DNA from 3 places in the Streptomyces sp. NBC_01341 genome. Region 3 is predicted to be linked to each of the others. Evidence: riboswitches for the same ligand, from Rfam matches in the RefSeq annotation. Region 3 holds a riboswitch; each other region holds the start of a gene.

Region 1 (5,318 bases), 3.1 Mb from region 3:
GCGACGACGCCTGCTGTACGGGAATGGGGGCGGCGGCCGCGGCCTGCCCGGACGCCGCGCGGGCGATCCGGGTCGCCGGACGCGAACGCAGGTAGTACGTCGTCTTCAGCCCCTGCTTCCAGGCGTACGCGTACATCGAGGAGAGCTTGCCGATCGTCGGCGTCTCCAGGAACAGGTTGAGCGACTGGCTCTGGTCGAGGAACGGCGTACGGGCGGCCGCCATGTCGATCAGACCGCGCTGGGGGATCTCCCACGCCGTGCGGTACAGCGCCCGGACGTCCTCCGGGATCCAGGCGAAGCCCTGCACGGAACCGCTCGCCTCGCGCAGCGCCTCACGGGTCCGGGCGTCCCAGACGCCGAGCCGCTTCAGCTCGTCCACCAGGTAGCCGTTGACCTGGAGGAACTCGCCGCTGAGCGTCTCACGCTTGAAGAGGTTGGAGACCTGCGGCTCGATGCACTCGTACACCCCGGCGATCGAGGCGATCGTCGCCGTAGGCGCGATGGCCAGCAGCAGGGAGTTGCGCATCCCGGTCCTCGCGACCCGGGCGCGCAGCGCGTCCCAGCGCTCAGGCCAGCTCAGCTCGGTGTCGTAGTGGTCGGGGTGCAGCACTCCCCGGGCGGCGCGCGTCTCGGACCAGGCGGGCAGCGGACCCGACCGTTCGGCCAGGTCGCAGGACGCCTCGTACGCGGCCAGCATGATCCGCTCGGAGATCTTCGTGGACAGGGCGCGCGCCTCGGGGGAGTCGAAGGGCAGCCGCAGCCGGAAGAAGACGTCCTGCAGGCCCATCGCGCCGAGGCCCACCGGACGCCAGCGGGCGTTGGACCGGCCGGCCTGCTCGGTCGGGTAGAAGTTGATGTCGACGACCCGGTCCAGGAACGTCACGGCGGTGCGCACGGTGGCGTCCAGCCGCTCCCAGTCGATGGTGCCGTCGGCGACGAACGCACCCAGGTTGACCGAGCCCAGGTTGCAGACGGCCGTCTCGCCGTCGTCGGTGACCTCGAGGATCTCGGTGCACAGGTTCGAGGAGTGCACGACCCGGCCCGGCTCGGCGGTCTGGTTGGCCGTGCGGTTGGAGGCGTCCTTGAACGTCATCCAGCCCTGACCGGTCTGCGCGAGGGTGCGCATCATCCGGCCGTACAGCTCACGCGCGGGCATCGACTTGCGGGCCAGGCCCTTGGCCTCGGCCGCGCGGTAGGCCGCGTCGAACTCGTCACCCCACAGGTCGACCAGTTCGGGCACATCGGCCGGGGAGAACAACGACCAGTCCGTGTCCGCGTCGACGCGGCGCATGAACTCGTCCGGGATCCAGTGCGCGAGGTTGAGGTTGTGCGTACGCCGCTGGTCCTCGCCGGTGTTGTCGCGCAGCTCCAGGAACTCCTCGATGTCCGCGTGCCAGGTCTCCAGGTAGACGGCGGCGGCGCCCTTGCGCCGGCCGCCCTGGTTGACCGCGGCGACCGAGGCGTCCAGCGTCTTGAGGAACGGCACGATGCCGTTGGAGTGGCCGTTCGTGCCGCGGATCAGCGAACCCCGGGCGCGGATGCGGGAGTACGAGAGGCCGATGCCGCCCGCGTGCTTCGAGAGGCGGGCCACCTGGTGATAGCGGTCGTAGATCGAGTCCAGCTCGTCCAGCGGCGAGTCCAGCAGGTAGCAGGAGGACATCTGCGGGTGCCGTGTGCCGGAGTTGAAGAGGGTCGGCGAGGACGGCAGGTAGTCGAGGCGGCTCATCAGGCCGTACAGGGCGGCCACTTCGTCCAGGGCGCGCCGCGAGGTGTCCTCGGCGAGCCCGGCGGCCACGCGCAGCATGAAGTGCTGCGGGGTCTCGATGACCTGCCGGGTGAGCGGGTGGCGCAGCAGGTAGCGGCTGTGCAGCGTGCGCAGGCCGAAGTAGCCGAAGCGGTCGTCCGCCCCGTCGGCGAGCGAGCGCTCCACCAGTGCGTCCAGGGCGGCCGCGTGCAGGGTGACGAACTCGGCCGTACGGTCCGCGATCAGGCCCTCTCGGTGCCCGACGGCGACCGACGAGGAGAAGGAGACCGCGCCCTCGCCCGCCGCCTCGTCCGCGATCGCGAGGGTGAGCAGCCGGGCGGCGAGCCGGGAGTACGCCGGGTCCTCCGAGATCAGACCCGCGGCGGCCTCGGTGGCCAGCGAGCGCAGCTCGGCCTCGTCCGCCCGCGCGCTCCGGCCGCGCAGCGCGGCGGCCGCGACCCGTCCGGGGTCGGTGTCGGGCAGATCGGCGGTCAGACCGGTCAGGGTCCGCAGCAGCGCGGTCCCGGGCGCGTCGGTCGTGGGGCTCTCGGATTCCGCGGCTGAAACCGGGTCTGCTGGCGCGATGGTCACTGGGGCTATCCCTCGCTCGGCTCGGGGCCTGCGGGAGCGGGGCAGCCGGGCACGGACACACCCGGGGAGGGAGCACGGCGCGCACGGCGTCCACCGGCCCTCCGCGGGGCCCGGACGTCTCGGCGTCCGGTTCGGTCGAGCCGGACGCGCTGTCGGCAGGTCTTCGGACTCCGCGGTGCGCGAATGCCCACCGATCACACCGTTGCGGGACAGTTCCGGATTCGCACCGGATTCCCCTGCGGCGACAGCGAGGTCGAGCATACATGTGGGGGCTGCTGATTGAGGCAGCCCCCACATGTAGTGTCGTGATGGGTCAAAAGGCGAGACGGAACGTCAGCAGGGTGAAGCCCGGGAGAGGGCTCCAGTCCCGCTCCGGGGTCCGTGCGAAGCCGAGGCGCCGGTAGATGCGGTGGGCGGACTCCATGGACGCCTGGGTCGACAGGACGACCCCGGAGAGCCCCTCCGTGGCGCGTGCCCGCTCGACACAGGCCCCCACGAGCGCCTCGCCGGCACCCCGGCCACGCGCCTCCCGGGAGACGGCCAGCATCCGGAACTCGGCTTCGTCGCTCCGGGCGACGTCCGCCCACGGGCTGCCGGGAGCCACGTAGGTGACGCCTCCCAGCAGGCTGCCGTCGGAGCCGACCGCCGCCAGCACGAGCGCCTCCGCGGCGCGCCGTCCGACGGCGCGGAGCTGTTCGAGGTACGGATCGGCGGAGCCGAAGTCCAGCAGTCCGTCGCCGAGATAGGCCTGGGCCGTGATCTCGCCCAGGGCCTCGTGCTCCGTGGCGCGGACCGGTCTGATCGAGACATCCATGCGCGGAGTCTGCCTCAGACGGCGGCCCGGCGCACGTGCCTTTCGGGGGAGCCGGCGAACCGGCCCCGCACACGGGCCCGTCCCGGCAGGGCGGACCCTGCCGGGACGGACGGCGTCACGGGCTACAGGCGTTCCAGGGGCTCGTGCTCGCCTCCCGGCGCACCCACCGTGGCCGGCGGGAGCGTGACCTTGACGCCGGGCTCGCCGACGTCCGCGGTGTAGTCGGACGGCGAGGTCTCGTCGATACCCGCCGGGGCCTTCAGCGCGTTCAGGACGAAGGTCAGCACGACCACGACGACGATGTTCAGCACGATCGCCGTGAGACCGATGTAGCCGATCTCGCCGATGCCGGGGATCTCCTTCGAGGAGCCGCCGAAGTGCTTCTGCGTCGGGCTGGCGACGCCGTACGCGGCCACCGTGCCGTAGATCATGCCGACGGCCCAGCCTGCGATCAGGGCCCAGCGGTGGAACCACCGGGTGAACAGGCCGCCCACCAGCGCGGGCATGGTCTGGAGGATCCAGATCCCGCCGAGCAGCTGGAAGTTGATCGCGACCGTCTTGTCCATGGTGAGGACGAAGGCGAGCGCCCCCACCTTGACGAGCAGCGAGACCAGCTTGGAGACCTTGGTCTCCTGGGCGGGGGTCGCGTCGGGCTTGATGAAGTCCTTGTAGATGTTCCTGGTGAAGAGGTTCGCGGCGGCGATCGACATGATCGCGGCTGGTACCAGGGCGCCGATCCCGATCGCGGCGAAGGCCACACCCGCGAACCAGTCGGGGAACATGTTCTCGAACAGCTGGGGGATCGCCAGCTGTCCGTTGTCGACCTTGATCCCGGCGGCGATCGCCATGAACCCGAGCAGGGCGAGCAGGCCCAGCATCAGGGAGTACAGCGGCAGGATCGTGGTGTTGCGCCGGATCACCTCACGGCTGCGGCTGGAGAGCGTCGCCGTGATCGAGTGCGGGTACATGAAGAGCGCGAGCGCCGAGCCCAGTGCCAGCGTCGCGTAGCCCCACTGGCCCATCTCCCCGGGCACGAGCGCGCCCCTCGGTTTGCCCGTCGCCTCGTTCGTCTGGGCGAACGCCTCGCCGGCCTTCGCGAAGATGTCGTCGAAGCCGCCGAGCTTGATCGGGATGTAGATGATGGCCACCGCGATGACCAGGTAGATCAGGCCGTCCTTGACGAACGCGATGAGCGCGGGGGCCCGCAGTCCCGAGGAGTACGTGTACGCGGCGAGGACCGCGAACGCGATGAGCAGCGGCAGGTCCTTGACGAACCAGTGCGTGTTCTCGCCGCCGCCGACGCCCATGACGTCGAGTACGGCCTGGATGCCGACCAGCTGCAGCGCGATGTACGGCATGGTGGCGAGGATGCCGGTGAGGGCCACCGCCAGCGAGAGCCCCTTCGAGCCGAAGCGGCCGCGGACGAAGTCCGAGGTGGTGACGTACCCGTGCTTGTGCGACACCGACCACAGGCGGGGCAGGAAGGTGAAGATCAGCGGGTAGACGAGGATCGTGTACGGGACGGCGAAGAAGCCCGCCGCACCCGCCGCGTAGATCGCCGCGGGGACCGCGACGAAGGTGTACGCGGTGTACAGGTCGCCGCCGAGCAGGAACCAGGTGACCCAGGTGCCGAACGACCGGCCGCCCAGACCCCATTCGTCGAGGCTCGCCTCGTTCTCGGCCTTGCGCCAGCGCGCGGCCATGAATCCGATGACCGTGACGGCCAGGAAGAAGAAGATGAACACGGCGAGTGCGACGCCGTTCACGCCGTCCTTCATGCGGAAGCACCTCCCTTGCGGGAGCGCTGGTCACGCTGCCACAGCTTGTAGGCGACCATGGTGAGCGCGGTCGAGATGAGCACCCAGAGCATCTGGTACCAGTAGAAGAAGGGGATACCGATGAAGGCCGGGTCCACCTTCGCGTACGAGCCCACCCAGAGCATCGCCACGAACGGTGCGATCAGACAGAGCGCGATGACCACCCTGACGGGTGTCACTGTTGGTGGTTTCGCCTCGGTTTTTTCTGACATCGGCAACTCCGTCCCCTCGCTGATCACCTGTTGTAATGCGCAGGAAATCTAGGCGAGGGTTCCGCCCAGCGTCACCCCCCGTCCGCATTGCGGTCCTGCAACAGTCCGCAAGATACCCGGAACGACCGGATCCCCCCGCG
Region 2 (5,318 bases), 1.0 Mb from region 3:
AGGACCTCGGCGAACAGGACGTCGAAGTCACCCTCCACGCCGAGCGAGCCACCGTCCGCAAGGAGGCGGTCCCCGTGGAGCGGGTTCGTCTCGAGACCAGCAAGGTCACCGAGCAGAAGGAAGTCTCCGCCGAGATCCGCAAGGAGAAGATCGACTACGCGGACGGCAAGGACGACATGGGCAGCGGCAAGGACATGGGCGGCGAGTTCGGCCAGGGACGTCGTCGCTGACCCCCTCACACAGCGGCGACCGGCCGCGCGGCAGTAGCGAGGGGCGGGCCCGGGAGGTTCACGGGACCGCCCCTTCGCCGTGACCGCGCGGTCCGGGAACGGTAACGCCCGGCAGGAACCGTACGGAGGGGCGTCCGCCCGGCCCGGCCGGTGTCACCACGGCGCGCACGCGGTAGACGTCGGCGATGAGCTCCTCGGTGATGACCTCCGCGGGCGTTCCGCCGGCCACCACGCGGCCGTCCTTCATGACGGTGATCCGGTCGCAGAACATCGCCGCCAGGTTGAGGTCGTGCAGCGCGATGACGGCGGTGACGGGAAGGGCTGCCACCAGCGAGAGCAGCTCGAGCTGGTGCTGGATGTCCAGGTGGTTGGTCGGCTCGTCGAGCAGGAGTTCACGCGGCTGCTGGGCGAGTGCGCGGGCGATCTGGACGCGCTGTCGCTCACCGCCGGACAGGGTGTGCCAGGACTGTCCGGCGCGGTCGGCGAGGCCGGTCCGGGCCAAGGACTCACGGACGGCGGCCTCGTCCTCGGGACCGGGCGCGGACCACGCGCGCCGGTGCGGGATGCGGCCGAGGCGCACGACGTCCAGGACGGTCAGGTCGACCTGGGTGGCGGCGTGCTGTTCGACCACGGCGATGCGACGCGCGACGGCCCTCCGGCCCGTCTCGGCGAGGGTACGGCCGTCGAGGGTGACCACACCGGTGCCGGGTACGAGCACGCCCGCCATGACCCGGAGGAGGGTCGTCTTGCCGGACCCGTTGGGCCCCAGGAGGCCGACGGTCGTACCGGGCGGCGGGGCGACGCTGACTCCGTCCAGGACGATCCTGCCCCCGGCCTCCCTGCTCACGCGGGCCGCGCGGAGTCCGTCGCCCGGGGTTCCGGTCGCCTGTTTCTCGCGCGTCACGCGCTCCTCCGGGTGCGGTACAGGACCAGGACGAACGCGGGCACACCGATGAGGGAGGTGACCACCCCCACCGGCACCTCCTGGGGGTCGAGGACGGTCCTGGCCAGGGTGTCGACCCAGACGAGGAACACCGCACCGGCGAGCGCCGTCACCGGGAGGAGCCTTCGGTGACCCGAGCCGGTCAGGGCCCGTGCCGCGTGCGGCAGGACGAGGCCGACGAACCCGATGGCGCCCGCAGAGCTGACGAGCGCCGCCGTCAGCAGCGCCGTGGTGCAGAGCAGCACGGTCCGGGTCCGGGCGACGTGGACGCCGAGTGCTGCCGCAGCGTCCTGGCCGAAGGCGAAGGCGTCGAGGGTGCGTGCATGTCCGAGACAGATCGCCAGCGTCACGCCCAGCACACCGGAACACATCCACACGTCGGACCAGCCGACCCCGCCGAGGGAGCCGAGCAGCCAGAACAGGACGCCCCGCGTCTGCTCGGCGTCCGCGGCCGTCATCACGACGAAGGAGGTGAGCGCGGAGAAGAGCTGCATGGCCGCGACCCCGGACAGGACGACCCGGTCGGTGGAACCGCCCAGGCTGTGGCTGAGCAGCAGGACGAGCGCGAAGGAGAGCAGCGCGCCGGCGAACGCGCCGGCCGAGACCGACAACGCTCCCCCGCCGGCGCCGAGGACGACGACAGCGACAGCCCCGGTGGACGCGCCGGAGGAGACCCCGAGGACGAACGGGTCGGCCAGCGGGTTGCGCAGGAGGGACTGCATCACGGTCCCGGACACGGCGAGCCCGGCCCCGCAGACCGCGGCGAGCAGGGTGCGGGGCATGCGCAGGTTCCAGATGATGCCGTCCCGGATGGGGGACAGCCGCGCCTCTCCGATGCCGAGGTGGGCCGCGACCGCGGACCAGACGTCGGGGACGGAGATGCGCGCGGGGCCGATCGTGACGGCGACCGCGACGGACAGGAGCAGCAGAGCGGCGCCGGCGCTCCACAGGAGGCCGTCGCGCAGGATGCGCCCGGCTCCCGGCCTGTCGACCGCCGCCGTGCGCAACCGTACGGCCCGGGTGTGTCGGGTGTCCGTCACCCCGCGAGTCCGAACGTGCGCAGCCCGGCGGCGACGCGCTCCACGCCCTCCACGGTCCGGATGCCGGGATTCATGGCCTGGCCGCTGAGCAGGACGTAGCGCTTGTGCCGGACGGCGTCCATGTTCTTCGTGGCGGGGTTGGACTCCAGGAAGTCGATCTTCTTGCGTGCGCTCTCGGCGGTCTGGGACTTGCGGGTCAGATCGCCGATGACCAGGACGTCGGGGTTGCGGTCGGCGACCGTCTCCCAGTTGATCTGGGGCCACTCCTCGTGCGTGTCGTCGAAGACGTTCTTCGCTCCGAGTTCCTCGGTGATGATGCCCGGGGCACCGCAGCAGCCCGCAAGGTAGGGGGATTCGGAGTTGGCGAACCAGTAGAGGAGCGTGGCTCCGGACGCGTCGACGTCGGCGGTGGCCGCGCCGATGCGGGACCGGAGCTCGGAGACGAGCGCGTCCCCCCGCTTCGGCACGCCGAACACCCGTGCCAGATCGCGCACTTCGGTGTAGACGCTGTCCATGGTCAGGGGCTCGCTGCGGGATCCGTCACCACCGCCACTGTTGTCCTTGGCCGCGCAGTCGGCGGGCGCGACATAGGTGGGCACCCCGAGGTCCTCGAACTGTTCGCGCGGCGCCACACCGCCCTTCGCGAGGGTCGAGGCGAAGGAGGCGCTGACGAAGTCGGGTTCCAGGCCGAGGACCTTCTCCGAGGAGGGGCGGTTGTCCGCGATGCGGGGGACCTTCGCGTTGGCCGCCTCGAGCCCCTTCATCACCGGGTCGGTCCAGGTGGAGGTGCCCGCGAGGCTGTCCTGCAGACCGAGGGAGAGCAGGATCTCCGTCGACCCCTGGTCCAGGGAGACCGCGTGGTGCGGCTTCGCGTCGACGGTCACCGTGCGGCCGCAGTTCGCGAGCGCGACGGGATAGCCGTCGGCGCCGGAGCCGTCCCCGGCGCGGGCGGGTCCTGGGCCGCTGCCGCCGCAGGCGGTCAGCAGGACAAGCCCCGTGAGGAGCAGGGCGGTTCGGCGTACGGTGCTGGATATGGGCGGCACGGAGTCCCTCGGCGTCTCTGGGCTCTTGCGCGAAGCCCGGTACGGAGTTCCGCTCCCGGTGCGGAAGCGGGTGCCAGCAGGTCTTCGGACTCGGGTTCGTCCGGACGGGGCGCCTTCCCGGGGCACCCGAGGGTGTCCCAGTGGCCGTGGCCCCGCCCGTCCCCCTCACCGCTGCGCGTCAGCTCCGGATTCGCACCGGATTCCCTGACTCCACGTGGAGTGTGACTGGCGTCTGCAAGCTATCACGCGGCATTTCGCCGGTTTCCGGGGCCGTGGCCGGTACGACGGGGTGCCGGGCCGCACCGGCACCCCGTCGTACCGGCACCTCCCGCCGTCGGGCGCGTCAGGAGCGGGGGCGAACCGATTCGCCGCGGTACGCCGACGGCTTCGCGCACCGGCGCGTCAGCACCGACACCGTCCCCCAGTAGGCCAGCAGCACGACGCGGAGGCCGAGGATCTCCAGGCTCTCGCCCAGCCGTCCGTGTGCCGCGCGGACGGCGCTCACCGGACATCCGCCGAGGCGGTGTGCCACGGCGCGCCGGGGTCGTCGTACGCATCGGCGTAGTCCGCCCCCGCGATCGGCCAGTCCGCCAGCAGTTCGGCGGGCAGTGCGAAGGAGTCCGCCAGTTGCGGGGCGTGCGCGGCGACGGCAGCGATCAGGTCCTCGGTGGTCTCCGCCAGGCACTCGACCTGATCGGGGCTCAGGAATCCGGCGGCCAGGAGATCACCGCTGTTGCGGGCCACCCACTCCACGGCGAACAGCCGCTCCAGCTCTCCCACCCGGTCTCTGGCCTCACCGTCGGGCAGAGCGCGTCGCGCTTCGGCGTACGCCTCGGCGGCCTCGCGGTAGGCGTAGGCCTCCACACCGCGCAGGGCCGGTCCCGAGGCCGCGTTCCACCGCCCGAGGACGTCCGCATCGGGGGCTCGCAGCGCGCGTGCCCTCGCCCGGGCGAACCAGATGTCCTCCACGGCAGCCAGCAGTCGGCCGAGGAAGCGCGGGTCGTCCAGATCGCCGGACTCCGGTTCCTCGGGACCGTCCTCCCGGGGGGCGGCGGCGAAGAGCATGTCGGCGGCGGCCTTGGTGTAGAGGGCGATGTTGTCGCCTTCCGCCGTGATGGCTCCCTCCACTCCGGTGACCAGCTCGGTCATGCCGTTGTTCTCCAGCAGGGCCTGTGCGCCGCAGCGTTCGCGGCTCTGCACGATGACCTCGCGGGCCCGCCAGGTGATCCAGGCCTTGCCGACGTCGACCAGCCTCACGGCCTCGCTCCGGCCCGCCTCGTCCGTACATGCCTCCCACCGGTCGTGCGCCCTGCGGTGCAGCAGGCTCATGGCGAAGACAGTCGCCATGGCCGAGGCGAGCGGGCCGTGGTGGGTCCGGTGGGCGTTGACCGGCACCGGCGGGGTGCCCCGGGAGCCCGGGATGAACCGGTGGCCGCCGTATCGCACGGCGACCGCCAGCGTCGCCCGGGCCGAGCCCGCCGCGCAGGCGCTCAGGGCGATCCGGCCGGGGGTGACCCGTCCGATCGCCGTCAGGAAGCGCCGCCGCCTGTCCCCCGGCTCCGTCCTGAACTCACCCCGGGGGCCGTCTCCCTCGTCGTCCCCCAGCAGGGCGTCCCGCGCGACGAACAGCCGGTCGAAGGACGTCAGGCAGTGGTCCACCGGGCTGCCCATGCGGGCCGGCAGCCGCCGCACCCGGACCCCGGGCAGTTCCTTTACGTCGTCGGTGAGCCGCACCAGGAAGAGGCGTACGCCGTGGTCGGCGCCGTCGGCCAGCAGGCGCGCCGCGACCAGCCCGGACTTGGCGCCGCCCGCCGGGCTGGTGTTGGGCATGAACTTCTGCGCGCCCGCGTTCGGGGTGTGCAGGACGAACCCGTCCCGCGCCCGGTCGTAGGTGGCCGTGGTCTCCATGGCGGAGGCGTTGTTGCCGTGCGCGACCTCGGTGCAGAGGAAGGTGCCGATGCGCCGCATCGAGAGGTGGTCGGACAGATCGCGGCGGCCGGTGCGGTCGTGGTCGAGCAGACTGCCGAGGAAGAGGTTGTAGTGGATGCCCGCGACGGTGGTG
Region 3 (5,318 bases):
GCGCGGCGTGCTGCCAGTGGACGGCGTCCGTACGGTGCGCGGTCCGGGGTCAGCCCGGCTGGCCGTAGCCCTCCAGGGCGGTGCGCACGTCGTCCAGCTGGGCGGGGGTGAGCAGGCTCGGGCGCAGGCCGGGCACGGAGCTCGCGGCGAGCCAGAGCCTGCACATCCATTCGAGCTGGGCGGTGCGGTCGTAGGCCTGGTCCAGGGTGTCCCCGTACGTCACGGTTCCGTGGTTGCGCAGCAGGCAGCCCGTACGGTCGCGCAGGGCGTCCAGCATGTGGCCGGCCAGTTCCGGCGTGCCGTAGCGGGCGTAGGGGGCCGTGCGGACCGGGCCGCCGAGCATGGCCGCGGCGTAGTGGACGAGGGGCACCTCGGTGACGAGCGTGGAGACGGCGGTCGCGTGCACGGCGTGGGTGTGGACGACGGCGGCCGCGGAGGTCTCGCGGTACACGGCGAGGTGCAGGGGGAGTTCGCTGGTCGGGACGAGGTCCCCCAGGACCTGGCGTCCTTCGAGGTCGACGCCGACCGCGTCCCCCGGTGCCAGCCGGTCGTAGGGCACCCCGGTGGGGGTGACCAGGACGATGTCGCCGACCCGGGCCGACACGTTGCCCGAGGTGCCGACGACGAGCCCTTCGGCCGCCGTCCTGCGCGCCGTCGTGACGACGCCCTCCCATGCCTGTCCGATCGCGTCCTGATGGCCGTCGTTCATGCGCAGATCCTAGGACCCCTGACGGTGCGCGTGACCGATGTCTCCCCAACGGGGCAAATCGGGTGTTACGGGACCGTCCGGGCCGTCCGGAGGCCATGCGCCGCACCGGCCACGGCCGTCCGGCCCACCCCGTCCGCACACAAGCGGAACCCCCACGCACGTTTGGGGTCACCGTGCCGCCCTGCCCAGTTCACCTTCCGTTCACCAAGGTTGCTTACGTTCCACGTGCCAATGACGTCGAACGATTGCCTGGGTAAATGGAACACATCACGCTGCTGCTCGCGATTGTGATCGTGACAGCTCTCGTGTTCGATTTCACGAACGGTTTCCACGACACCGCCAACGCGATGGCCACGACCATCTCGACCGGCGCCCTCAAGCCCAAGACAGCGGTGGCCATGTCCGCCGTTCTCAACCTCGTCGGCGCGTTCCTCTCGGTGGAGGTCGCCAAGACGATCTCCGGCGGGATCGTCAGCGAGGACGGCCTCAGAACCGAGGTCATCTTCGCCGCGCTCGTCGGCGCCATCCTGTGGAATCTGCTGACCTGGCTGGTCGGCCTGCCCTCGAGCTCCTCCCACGCACTCTTCGGCGGTCTCATCGGCGCCGCGGTGATGTCGGCCGGCTGGTCCTCGATCAACGGCGGCACAGTCGTGACGAAGGTCCTGCTGCCCGCGGTCGCCGCACCGCTCGTGGCGGGCATCGCCGCGCTGCTGGCGACCAGGCTGACGTACCGCCTCAACCGGAAGGTCACCGACGAGGCGCAGCTGAAGTCGACCGCCAAGGGCTACCGCGCCGGGCAGATCGCCTCCGCCGGTCTCGTCTCGCTCGCCCACGGCACCAACGACGCACAGAAGACCATGGGCATCATCACCCTGGCCCTGGTCACCGGTGGCGTCCTCTCCCCCGGCTCGAACCCGCCGGTCTGGGTCATCGCCGCCGCCGGCATCGCCATCGCCCTCGGCACCTACCTCGGCGGCTGGCGCATCATCCGCACCATGGGCAGCGGCCTGACCGACCTCCGGCCGCCGCAGGGCTTCGCCGCCCAGACCAGTGCGGCCACGGTCATCCTGGCCTCCTCGCACCTCGGCTTCTCCCTCTCCACCACGCAGTCCGTCTCCGGTGCGGTCATGGGCGCGGGTCTCGGACGCAAGGGGGGCGTGGTCCGCTGGTCCACCGCCACCCGGATGTTCGTCGCCTGGGGCCTGACGCTGCCGGCCGCCGGGCTGGTCGGCGCCGGCGCCGAGTTCCTGACCAAGCAGGGCCCGTGGGGTGTCGCCGTGGTGGCCGTCCTGCTCGTCGCCGGCTCCGGAGCGATCTGGATGCTGTCGCGCCGCAAGCCGGTCGACCACACCAACGTCAACGTGACCGCCGAGGAACCCCCCGGCGTCGTCACGACCGCCATCGCGGCCGTCAGCCCGCCGCCCGTCGGCGCGGTCGTCCCGGAGCTCAAGACCACCATCCCCGCCCCGGACACCCAGGCCGAACCGGCCCGGCCGGCCACGGTGTAAGGACAGAACCGCATGAAAATCGACTGGGCGGCCCTCGCTTCCGTCTTCGGTGTCAGCCTCGTGATCACCGTCGCGCTGGTCGGGCTCTTCACCCTCGGCATCACCGGTCTGGCCAAGCGGACCACGACGGCTCAGGCCGGCGGCGGTTCCCACGCCCTGGCGCGCACCGGTGCGTACGCCTGCTTCGCCCTGTGCGCGGCGGCTGTCGCGTACGGGATCTACCTGATCGTCGCCTGACCTCCTCGGGCACCCCACCGGGCCGGACACACCCTGCGTGTGTCCGGCCCGGTGTGCGTCCGGCCACACTGAAGCCTCGCAGGTCAACGGCAGGTTGACGGGCCTTCACAGGGCGTGGTGGACTGCCGGAGCCATTTACGGCGACAGGAGAGGAAGCCGGTGCGAATCCGGCGCGGTCCCGCCACTGTCACCGGGGAGCAGTCCTCCACACGGAAGTCACGGCCCGCCACCGCGGGCTGGAAGGCCGGAGGCCCGCGGATCCGGAAGCCAGGAGACTCTCGTCGCCGGTCACGTCGAACCAGGGCGCGGACCCTGAGTGAGGACATCTGCCATGCCCGGCCGCCGTGCGTCTGCGCCCCCACCACCCGTGACGACGCCGCTACGAGGCGCGACGGACCTCTGATCCGTGCGAGCCGACCGCATCTTCGCGTACGGCGCCGCCGCCGGGCTGATCGGCGACCTGCTGCTCGGTGACCCCCGGCGCGGCCATCCCGTCGCAGCCTTCGGGCGGGCCGCCGCCGGCGCCGAGACCCGGCTGTGGCGCGACCACCGGGGCTGGGGGGCCCTGCACACGCTCGTCTGCGCGGGCGGTGCCACGGCCGCCGCCGCGCTGGCGGCCCGCGCCGTACGGAACCGTCCCGCCGCCGCTGTGGCACTGACCGCCGCCGCCACCTGGTCCGTCGTCGGGGGTACGTCGCTGGGCCGCGAGGCCCGCGCCATCGGCGGAGCCCTGGAAGCCGGGGACGTCGAACTGGCCCGGGAGCGCCTGCCGCACCTGTGCGGCCGCGACCCGCAGGCGCTCGACGGGCCGCAGATCGCCAGGGCGGTCGTCGAGTCCGTCGCCGAGAACACCTCCGACGCCGTCGTGGGGGCCCTGGTGTGGGGCGCCTTCGGCGGGGTTCCCGGGCTGATCGGCTTCCGCGCGGTGAACACCCTCGACGCCATGGTGGGGCACAAGTCGCCCCGCTACCGGCGCTACGGCTGGGCGTCGGCCCGGCTCGACGACCTCGCGGGCTGGCCCGGGGCCCGGCTCACCGCCGCGCTCGCGGTGGCCGCCGGGGGCCGCCCGCGCGAGGCCGTCCGGGCCTGGCGCTCGGATGCCGGCCAGCACCCGAGCCCCAACGCCGGCCCGGTGGAGGCCGCGTTCGCGGGGGCCCTGGGCGTACGTCTGGGCGGGACCCTCGCCTACGGCGGACGGGTCGAGCACCGGCCCGTGCTCAACGGGGAGGCGGGCCGTGACGTGCGGGTCGCCGACATCGAACGCGCGGTGCGGCTGTCGCGCCGGGTGAGTGTGCTGGCCCTCGGCGTGTGCGCGGCGGGGCGGCTGGCCAGGGGACGGAGGGGCAGATGAGCGGCGGACTGCTGGTGGCCGGAACCACCTCGGACGCGGGCAAGAGCGTCGTCACGGCCGGGATCTGCCGTTGGCTGGTGCGCCGGGGGGTGAAGGTCGCGCCGTTCAAGGCGCAGAACATGTCGCTGAACTCCTTCGTCACCCGGGAGGGTGCGGAGATCGGCCGCGCCCAGGCGATGCAGGCGCAGGCCGCCCGGGTGGAGCCGTCGGCCCTGATGAACCCGGTGCTGCTGAAGCCGGGCAGCGACCGTTCCAGCCAGGTCGTCCTGATGGGCAGGCCGGTCGGCGAGATGAGCGCCCGCGGCTACCACGGGGGGCGTCAGGAAGCGCTGCTGGGCACGGTCGTGGACTGCCTGGAGCAGCTGCGGGGCTCGTACGACGCCGTGATCTGCGAGGGGGCGGGCAGTCCCGCCGAGATCAACCTGCGGCGCACGGACATCGTCAACATGGGCATCGCGCGGGCCGCGGACTTCCCCGTGCTGGTGGTCGGCGACATCGACCGGGGCGGTGTGTTCGCCTCGTTCTTCGGCACGACGGCGCTCCTGAGCGCCGAGGACCAGTCGCTGGTCGCCGGGTACCTCGTGAACAAGTTCCGCGGTGACGTGTCGCTGCTGGAGCCGGGCCTCGACATGCTGCACGGGCTGACGGGGCGGCGGACCTTCGGCGTGCTGCCGTACGCCCACGGGCTGGGCATCGACGAGGAGGACGGCCTGCGGGTCTCGATGCGCGGCACCGTGCGCGAGTCGGTCGTGGCGCCGCCCCACGGCGAGGACGTGCTGCGGGTCGCCGTGTGTGCCGTACCCCTGATGTCGAACTTCACCGATGTGGACGCGCTGGCGGCCGAGCCCGGTGTGGTCGTGCGGTTCGTGGACCGCGCGGAGGAGCTCGCCGACGCGGACCTCGTGATCGTGCCCGGCACGCGGGGCACCGTGAAGGCGCTGGCGTGGCTGCGGGAGCGCGGACTGGCGCAGGCGTTGCTGCGGCGGGCGGCCGAGGGGCGGCCCGTGCTGGGGATCTGCGGCGGGTTCCAGGTGCTGGGCGAGCGCATCGAGGACGACGTGGAGTCGCGGGCCGGTGTGGTGGACGGGCTCGGACTGCTGCCGGTGCGGGTCCGCTTCGGCCGGGAGAAGGTGCTGGGCCGGCCGGTGGGGTCGGCGCTGGGCGAGCCCGTGGAGGGGTACGAGATCCATCACGGGGTCGCCGACGTGCGCGGCGGCGAGCCCTTCCTGGACGGGTGCCGGGTGGGCTCGGTGTGGGGGACGCACTGGCACGGATCGCTGGAGAGCGACGCCTTCAGACGCGCGTTCCTGGGTGAGGTCGCCCGGGCGGCCGGGCGGCGGTTCACCGCGGCCCCGGACACGAGTTTCGCGGCGCTGCGGGAGGAACAGCTCGACCGGCTGGGGGATCTGATCGAGGAGCACGCGGACACGGACGCCCTGTGGCGGCTGATCGAGAAGGGGGCGCCGGCCGGGCTGCCCTTCGTGCCGCCGGGCGCGCCCGCGCCGGCTCCCGC

The links. A riboswitch is a leader RNA that binds a small molecule or an ion and turns the genes downstream of it on or off. The one in region 3 is predicted to bind cobalamin.
Region 1: it holds a riboswitch for cobalamin, as region 3 does, so the genes downstream of both, OG206_RS11170 (ribonucleoside-diphosphate reductase subunit alpha) here and OG206_RS25270 (cobalamin biosynthesis protein) in region 3, are expected to answer to the same signal.
Region 2: it holds a riboswitch for cobalamin, as region 3 does, so the genes downstream of both, OG206_RS29715 (ABC transporter substrate-binding protein) here and OG206_RS25270 (cobalamin biosynthesis protein) in region 3, are expected to answer to the same signal.

Annotation. Positions count from the first base shown of each region.
Region 1 is NZ_CP108364.1:2,623,400-2,628,717, reverse strand. Features, by position in the region: gene OG206_RS11170 (ribonucleoside-diphosphate reductase subunit alpha) at 1-2,335, opposite strand, end outside; cobalamin riboswitch at 2,473-2,596, opposite strand; gene OG206_RS11165 (GNAT family N-acetyltransferase) at 2,649-3,149, opposite strand; gene mctP (monocarboxylate uptake permease MctP) at 3,272-4,927, opposite strand; gene OG206_RS11155 (DUF3311 domain-containing protein) at 4,924-5,178, opposite strand.
Region 2 is NZ_CP108364.1:6,750,247-6,755,564, reverse strand. Features, by position in the region: gene OG206_RS29730 (PRC and DUF2382 domain-containing protein) at 1-230, shown strand, start outside; gene OG206_RS29725 (ABC transporter ATP-binding protein) at 289-1,134, opposite strand; gene OG206_RS29720 (FecCD family ABC transporter permease) at 1,131-2,180, opposite strand; gene OG206_RS29715 (ABC transporter substrate-binding protein) at 2,210-3,256, opposite strand; cobalamin riboswitch at 3,315-3,501, opposite strand; gene OG206_RS29710 (hypothetical protein) at 3,600-3,761, opposite strand; gene OG206_RS29705 (acyl-CoA dehydrogenase family protein) at 3,758-5,318, opposite strand, start outside.
Region 3 is NZ_CP108364.1:5,750,825-5,756,142, reverse strand. Features, by position in the region: gene OG206_RS25285 (class II aldolase/adducin family protein) at 50-709, opposite strand; gene OG206_RS25280 (inorganic phosphate transporter) at 967-2,217, shown strand; gene OG206_RS25275 (hypothetical protein) at 2,230-2,454, shown strand; cobalamin riboswitch at 2,605-2,731, shown strand; gene OG206_RS25270 (cobalamin biosynthesis protein) at 2,861-3,805, shown strand; gene OG206_RS25265 (cobyric acid synthase) at 3,802-5,318, shown strand, end outside.